Regions from separate parts of the Nocardiopsis oceanisediminis genome, predicted to be linked through region 1. Evidence: predicted binding sites of a transcription regulator. Region 1 holds the regulator's gene; each other region holds the start of a gene.
What was found. The regulator HrcA, encoded in region 1, represses chaperone genes, less so after heat shock. The targets are predictions, from matches to a motif close to TTGGCACTCTCNNNNNGAGAGTGCCAA.

Region 1 (2,257 bases):
CCGACCGCCAGGCCGGCGACCGGGAGCAGGAGCACCGCGCCCAGGCCGCCCAGCACGCCCGGTCCGGTCCCGGCGGCACCGCCGCCCGTGGTGACCGCGTAGGTCGCGGCCTCGTCCGAGCAGCCCAGGGTGTACGCGCCGGCGTCGGGCGGGGTGAAGGCCGCGACGCTCTCCCAGTACTGCTCCCCGTTCTGGACGCTGTGGCTCACCGCCGAGGGGGCGAGCGGCACGTCGACGCCCTCCGGGTCGACCACCGAGCAGGAGGCGGGGTCGGCGCCGGGGGCGTCGGCGTAGAGCGGCCAGGAGGAGCCGGCCTGCTCCGGGCCGACCTCGAAGGAGGTGCTCTCGCCCGGTCCGGCCCGGCCGGCGAAGTCCGGCGGCCGCGCGGCGATGACGACCCCGATCACCAGCCCGACCAGCCCGGCGATGCCGCCCAGCGCGATGGCGGCGCCGCCGATCCAGTACCGGGCGCGGCCGGGGCGGAGCTCGGAGGGGTCGATCCGGGGCGGAGTCGGACGGCCTCCCGCGGGGTGGTGGACCATGCCCGGATCATCCCGCCGCGTCCCGGTGAGGTACAACACCCGGAGAGCGGATCGGCCTGTACCGGCCGCCCCTGGCAACGCCCGGCCAGGAGCTTGACAAGGGCCGCTTTGCCAAGCGGCATAGAATTAGCACTTAAGACCACGGAGTGCCAGGAGGTGAGTGCGTGCTGAACGACCGGAAGCTCGCGGTCCTGCGCGCCATCGTCGAGGACTTCGTCTCCACGGACGAGCCCGTCGGATCGAAGGCGCTGGCCGATAGGCACTCACTGGGGGTATCCCCGGCCACCATCCGCAACGACATGGTCGCGCTGGAGGAGGAGGGGTACATCGCCCAGCCGCACACCAGCGCCGGCCGGATCCCCACGGACAAGGGCTACCGCCTCTTCGTGGACCGGCTGTCCACGGTCAAGCCGCTGTCCTCGCCCGAGCGCCGGGCGATCGAGACCTTCCTCGGCGGGGCCGTCGACCTGGACGAGATCGTCGCCCGCACGGTGCGGCTGCTCGCGCAGCTCACCCGGCAGGTGGCGATCGTGCAGTACCCCTCGCTCACCAGGTCGTCGGTGCAGCACGTGGAGCTGGTTCCGCTCGGCCCGCAGCGGGTCATGATGGTCCTCATCACCAACACCGGCAGGGTCGAGCAGCGGGTCATCGACGGTCTCGACCGGGTCTCCGAGGGCTCCGTCGAGCACCTGAGGCGCTCGCTCAACCAGGCCCTGGCCGGCAAGTGGCTGAACGAGGTCCCCGACGCGGTGGCCGACCTGCCCGAGACCCTCGATCCGCAGGATCGCCCGCTCGCGGCGTCGGTGCTGTCGGTCCTGCTGGAGAGCCTGGTCGAGCGGCACGAGGAGAAGGTGGTGATGAGCGGCACCGCCAATCTCGCGGGCATGGGATTCTCCGCTAGCCTGCGGGACGTACTCGAAGCGCTGGAAGAAAACGTGGTCCTCATCCGTTTGCTGGGGGAGGCGGGCGATCCCTCCATGCTCACGGTACGCATCGGTGCGGAGAACTCCCATGAGAGCCTGAGAAGCACCTCCATCGTGTCCGCCGGCTACGGAGTGGGCGACCAGACACTGGCCAAGCTCGGCGTCGTGGGACCGACACGAATGGACTATCCGGGAACGATGGGAGCGGTACGCGCGGTGGCTCGGTACGTCGGCTCGATACTAGCGGGGCAGTAGTAAGTGGCTAGAGACTATTACGAGATCCTCGGCGTGCGCCGGGACGCGTCCAAGGACGAGATCAAGAAGGCGTACCGCAGGCTCGCCCGGGAGCTGCATCCGGACGTGAACCCGGACCCTGAGACCCAGGAGCGCTTCAAGGAGGTGACCCAGGCCTACGAGGTCCTCTCCGACGACGAGAAGCGCCGCATGTTCGACCTGGGCGCCGACCCGTTCGCGCCCGGCGGCGGAGGGTTCGGACCGGGCGGCTTCGGCGCCGCGGGCTCCCCCTTCGACGACATCATGAACGCCTTCTTCGGCGGCCAGGCCCGCGCGCGGCGCAGCCCCCGGGAGCGGATGCGGCGCGGCCGCAGCATCAAGATCCGCATCGAACTGGACCTGGCCGAGGCCGCGTTCGGCGTGGCCAAGGACATCGCCTTCCCCACCGCGGTGCTCTGCGGCACCTGCCAGGGCGAGGGGACCGCCGCCGGCACCTCCCGCACCAGCTGCGGCATGTGCCACGGGCACGGCGAGATCATCCAGGAGCAGGAGTCGTTC
Region 2 (2,257 bases), 1.0 Mb from region 1:
CTCGACCTCGGACTGCTCGCCGGCACCGTCGACGACCGTGGTGTCGTCCTTGGTGATGGTGACCCGGCGGGCCGAGCCGAGCACGTCGATCTCGGCGTTCTCCAGGCTGAGGCCGACCTCCTCGGCGATGACCTGGCCGCCGGTGAGGGTCGCGATGTCCTGCAGCATGGCCTTGCGGCGCTCGCCGAAGCCGGGCGCCTTGACCGCGGCGACGTTGAGCGCGCCGCGGATCTTGTTCAGCACCAGGGCGCCGAGGGCGTCGCCCTCGATGTCCTCGGCGATGATCAGCAGCGGCTTCTTCTGCTGGACGATCTTCTCCAGCAGCGGGAGGAGCTCGTTCAGGCTGGAGATCTTGCTCTGGTGGATCAGGATGAGGGCGTCCTCCAGGACGGCCTCCTGGCGGTCGCCGTCGGTGACGAAGTACGGCGAGACGTAGCCCTTGTCGAACTGCATGCCCTCGGTGAACTCGAGGGCGAGCCCCATGGTGGGGGACTCCTCGACGGTGATCACGCCGTCCTTGCCGACCTTGTCGAAGGCCTCCGCGATCAGGTCGCCGATCTGGGCGTCCTGGGCGGAGTTGGTGGCGACGTAGGCGATGTCGGCGCGCTCGCCGACCTCGCGGGCGCGGTCCAGCAGCGCCTCGGAGACCTTCTCCGCGGCCGCGTCGATGCCCTTCTTCAGCGACATCGGGGAGGCGCCCGCGGCGACGCTGCGCAGGCCCTCGCGGACCAGCGCCTGGGCCAGCACGGTGGCGGTGGTGGTGCCGTCGCCGGCGGCGTCGTTGGTCTTGGTGGCGACCTCCTTGACCAGCTGGGCGCCGAGGTCCTCGTAGGGGTCCTCCAGCTCCACCTCGCGGGCCACGGTGACGCCGTCGTTGGTGATGGTCGGAGCGCCGAACTTCTTGTCGATGACGACGTTGCGGCCGCGCGGGCCGAGCGTCACCTTCACCGCGTCGGCGAGGCGGTCGACGCCGCGCTCCAGCGAACGGCGCGCGTCGTCCTCGAACTCCAGGATCTTCGCCATGGCTTCGGGTTTCCCCAATCAGTGCAAGTACGTGGCCGGCGGTCGGCCGGTGAAGAGGAACGCCCCGGCCGGCATCGAGCCGGCCGGGGCGGTGTCACGGGGTGACGGACAGGACGGGAGTCCTACTTCTCGACGACCGCGAGCAGGTCGCGGGCGGAGAGCACGAGGTACTCCTCGTTGTCGTACTTGACCTCGGTGCCGCCGTACTTGCTGTACAGAACGACGTCGCCGACCTTGACATCCAGCGGGATGCGCTTGTCGCCGTCCTCGTCCCAGCGGCCCGGGCCCACGGCCAGGACCTCGCCCTCCTGGGGCTTCTCCTTGGCGGTGTCCGGGATGACCAGGCCGGAGGCGGTGGTCTGCTCGGCCTCGAGCGTCTTGACGACGACGCGGTCCTCAAGCGGCTTCAGGACGGTCTTGGTGGCGGTCGACACGGTTGTGACCTCCCCCTTCAGGTTCGATGATGCAGAACGGCATTCTTGTCAAAAGGGGCGACCACGGCGGCCTGCCGTCGCGGGTGCCAGACCGGCCTCGTCGCGGTTAGCACTCTACCTTCGAGAGTGCCAGTACCGAACACTAGCCCGGCTGCCCGGGTGCGTCAAACAACAGGTCACAGGGGGAAGACTTGCCGGAAAGCGAACCGGTCACGGCCTTTTCGAGCCTGCTCACACCGGCTGGGAGGAGGCTGCTGGAACAGGTCTGCGCACTGCCGGAGGGCGATCCGCTGGCCGCGGCGACCCGGGCCCGCGCCGCCGCGGAGGAGGCCGCCGCGGCCGGGCCCGGCGGCCTGGGGGCGCCGCCCGCCGACGCGGCGGCCGCCGCGCTCTCCCAGGCCCGGCTGCGCGCCCGGGCCCGGGCCAAGTTCGGCGAGCGCGCCGCGCGGATGTTCTTCACCCCGGGCGGACTGGAGCAGGCGACCCGCATCGAGGCCGCCCGGTACCGGGCCGCCGGGTTCGCCGCCGCGCTGCCGGCCGGCACCGAGGTCGCCGACCTGTGCTGCGGCATCGGCGCCGACACCCTGGCCCTGGCCGAGGCCGGAATGCGGGTGCGCGCGGTGGACGCCGACCCGCTCACCGCCGCGGTCGCCGCGGCCAACATCGAGGCGCTGGGGCTGGCCGACCGGGCCCGGGCGGAGGCCGGCACCACCGGGCCGGGCTCGGTCCCGCCCGGTCGGTACGGCGCGGTCTTCTGCGACCCGGCCCGGCGCGGCGCGCGCGGCCGGGTGTTCGACCCG
Region 3 (2,257 bases), 4.0 Mb from region 1:
GGCCGGCGGCGGCCCGCCCGGGCCCCCGTCCAGCACGGGGACGGCGGCCAGCAGGTCGACCCGGGAGCCCGGTTCGACCAGGGCGGCCGCCCCGGCGTCGGCGATCCGCACCGGGACGGCGACCAGGCCGGCGCCGTAGTCGGCCGCGGGCGGGTCGGCGAACCGCGCGGTGGTCAGCACCTCGCCGCGGCGCACCGGGCCGGTCAGCGACCGCCCGGCGGGGTCGCTCTCCGCGGGCAGCGCGCCGTCCGGCACGGCGCCCCGGGGGAGTTCGCGCACGGCGGTGTCGGCCGCGCCGACCGGCGCGCGGGGCGAGAGGTCCCGCGCGGCGACCAGGACCGGTTCGACGGGTTCGGGGGCGGGGCGCAGCACCAGCAGCGCCCCGGCGAGGGCGAGTGCGGCACACGCGCAGCCCAGGGCCCCGCGGTGCCGGGCGACGGCGAGGGCCGGTCGGTACGGCATGCCCCGCAGGCTAGGGCGGCCGGGGCCGCGGCGGGGAGGGGCGGTTCCGCCCCTGTGGACGGACGGCCGCGGACGGGGCGCGGGCGCCCGGGGAGAGGGGCGTCCCGGCGGCGTCCGGACACGGCTGCGGCCGGCCCCGGGAAGGGACCGGCCGTGCGAGCAGGGCGGCGGGGAGAAGCGGGCAAGAGCTCTCGGCCCGCCGCGGGGGTCAGGCCTTGGCCGCCACCGGGGCGCTGGAGCCGCTGCCGGTGCTCTTCGAGGCGGCGCCGGAGGACGACGACCCGGAGGAGGCGGAGCCGCTCTTGGCGGAGTCGGAGGAGGAGTCCTTGGCGGCCGGCGCGGCGGAGTCCCCGGAGCCGGAGGGGGCCGACCCGTCGGAGCCGCCCTTCGACGACCCGGCGAGCACGGAGCTGTCCGAGCTCTTGGCGCTGTCGGTCCGGTAGAAGCCCGACCCCTTGAAGACGATGCCCACCGCGGAGTACACCTTGCGCAGGCGCCCGTCGCACGAGGGGCAGACGGTCAGCGCGTCGTCGCTGAAGCTCTGCACGACCTCCAGGGGCTCGCCGCACTCGGTGCAGACGTACTGGTATGTAGGCACGTGGTTCCTCCTTGCTGGCACTCTTGCCCGTCGACTGCCAAATAGTACGCGGTTGAGCAGCGGGGCCGCGACATCGGGGCCGCCGCAGCAGGGCGGCGGACCGCCGGTCGATGCAACGCGGCGGGAGGGCCCGCTGTTCCGCGGCGGCCGCCGGAGGCGGGGCCGGGGAGCCGGCCTCAGAGCATCCGCACCCCGCCACCGGGCGTGACGACCCCCTGTACCGGGCGGTCGTGCGGCTCCGCCGGGACCTCGTCCAGGAACTCCGTGTCGTAGATCACGCCGAGGGTGAGGGTGTTCGGCCCGACCAGGGAGAGCGCCCGGTCGTAGCAGCCCGCCCCCTTGCCCAGCCGCCGGCCGGCCCGGTCCACCGCGAGCGCCGGGCAGACCACCGCGGCCGCCCGCGCCACCGCGTCCGGGCCGTACCGCGGCCCGGTCGGCTCCAGCAGTCCGAACCGGGCCGGGGCCAGGCCGTCCGGCCCCTCGTAGGCGGCCCAGTCCAGCGCCCCGCCGGGGAGGAAGACCGGCAGCAGCACGTAGACGCCCTGCTTCCACAGCGCGGCGACCAGCTTGCGGGTGTCCGGCTCGGTGCCCACCGAGTAGTAGGCGGCGACGGTCCCGCCCATCGACAGCCGCGGCAGCACCGCGACCGCGTCGCGGATCGCCGACCCGGCGCGGTCCCGCTCGGCCGCGGTCGTCTCCTCCCGGGCGGCGAGCAGCCGCCGGCGCAGCTCGGCCTTGGGGCCCGGGGCCCGCGGGGCGGAGGGCCCGGATGCAGCGTTCATGGCGTCGAGTCTCGCAGAGGCCGCCCGGTGAGGGGGCGGGGAAGGGGCGGTGAACGCCGGGTGCCGACCGGCCCCGTTCTCCCTGGACACGGGGAGACGCCCAGGTCAGCCCACGCGCGGCGGCGCAGAGGCGGCGCCGAGGTGCCCTAGAGTTCGCTCATGATGGATAAGCGACACTCCCCGTCCGGGATCACCAAGGCCGTCGTGCCCGCCGCTGGCCTGGGAACGCGCTTCCTGCCGGCGACCAAGGCCACGCCCAAGGAGATGCTCCCGATCGTCGACAAGCCCGCGATCCAGTACGTGGTCGAGGAGGCGGTCGGCGCCGGCCTCGGCGACGTCCTGATGATCACCGGCCGGAACAAGCGCTCCATCGAGGACCACTTCGACCGGGCCTACGAGCTGGAGGAGGCGCTCC

Region 2: the regulator HrcA is predicted to act here: its motif matches at 1,564-1,590, upstream of groES (co-chaperone GroES).
Region 3: the regulator HrcA is predicted to act here: its motif matches at 1,075-1,101, upstream of J0910_RS06195 (FmdB family zinc ribbon protein).

What each region holds. Positions count from the first base shown of each region.
Region 1 covers NZ_JAFMZJ010000001.1:5,378,175-5,380,431, reverse strand. Annotated here, with positions in the region: gene J0910_RS23495 (hypothetical protein) at 1-542, opposite strand, end outside; gene hrcA (heat-inducible transcriptional repressor HrcA) at 707-1,720, shown strand; gene dnaJ (molecular chaperone DnaJ) at 1,724-2,257, shown strand, end outside.
Region 2 covers NZ_JAFMZJ010000001.1:6,375,862-6,378,118, forward strand. Annotated here, with positions in the region: gene groL (chaperonin GroEL) at 1-1,023, opposite strand, end outside; gene groES (co-chaperone GroES) at 1,146-1,457, opposite strand; gene J0910_RS27755 (THUMP-like domain-containing protein) at 1,649-2,257, shown strand, end outside.
Region 3 covers NZ_JAFMZJ010000001.1:1,372,389-1,374,645, forward strand. Annotated here, with positions in the region: gene J0910_RS06190 (SAF domain-containing protein) at 1-462, opposite strand, end outside; gene J0910_RS06195 (FmdB family zinc ribbon protein) at 671-1,060, opposite strand; gene J0910_RS06200 (5-formyltetrahydrofolate cyclo-ligase) at 1,237-1,842, opposite strand; gene galU (UTP--glucose-1-phosphate uridylyltransferase GalU) at 2,002-2,257, shown strand, end outside.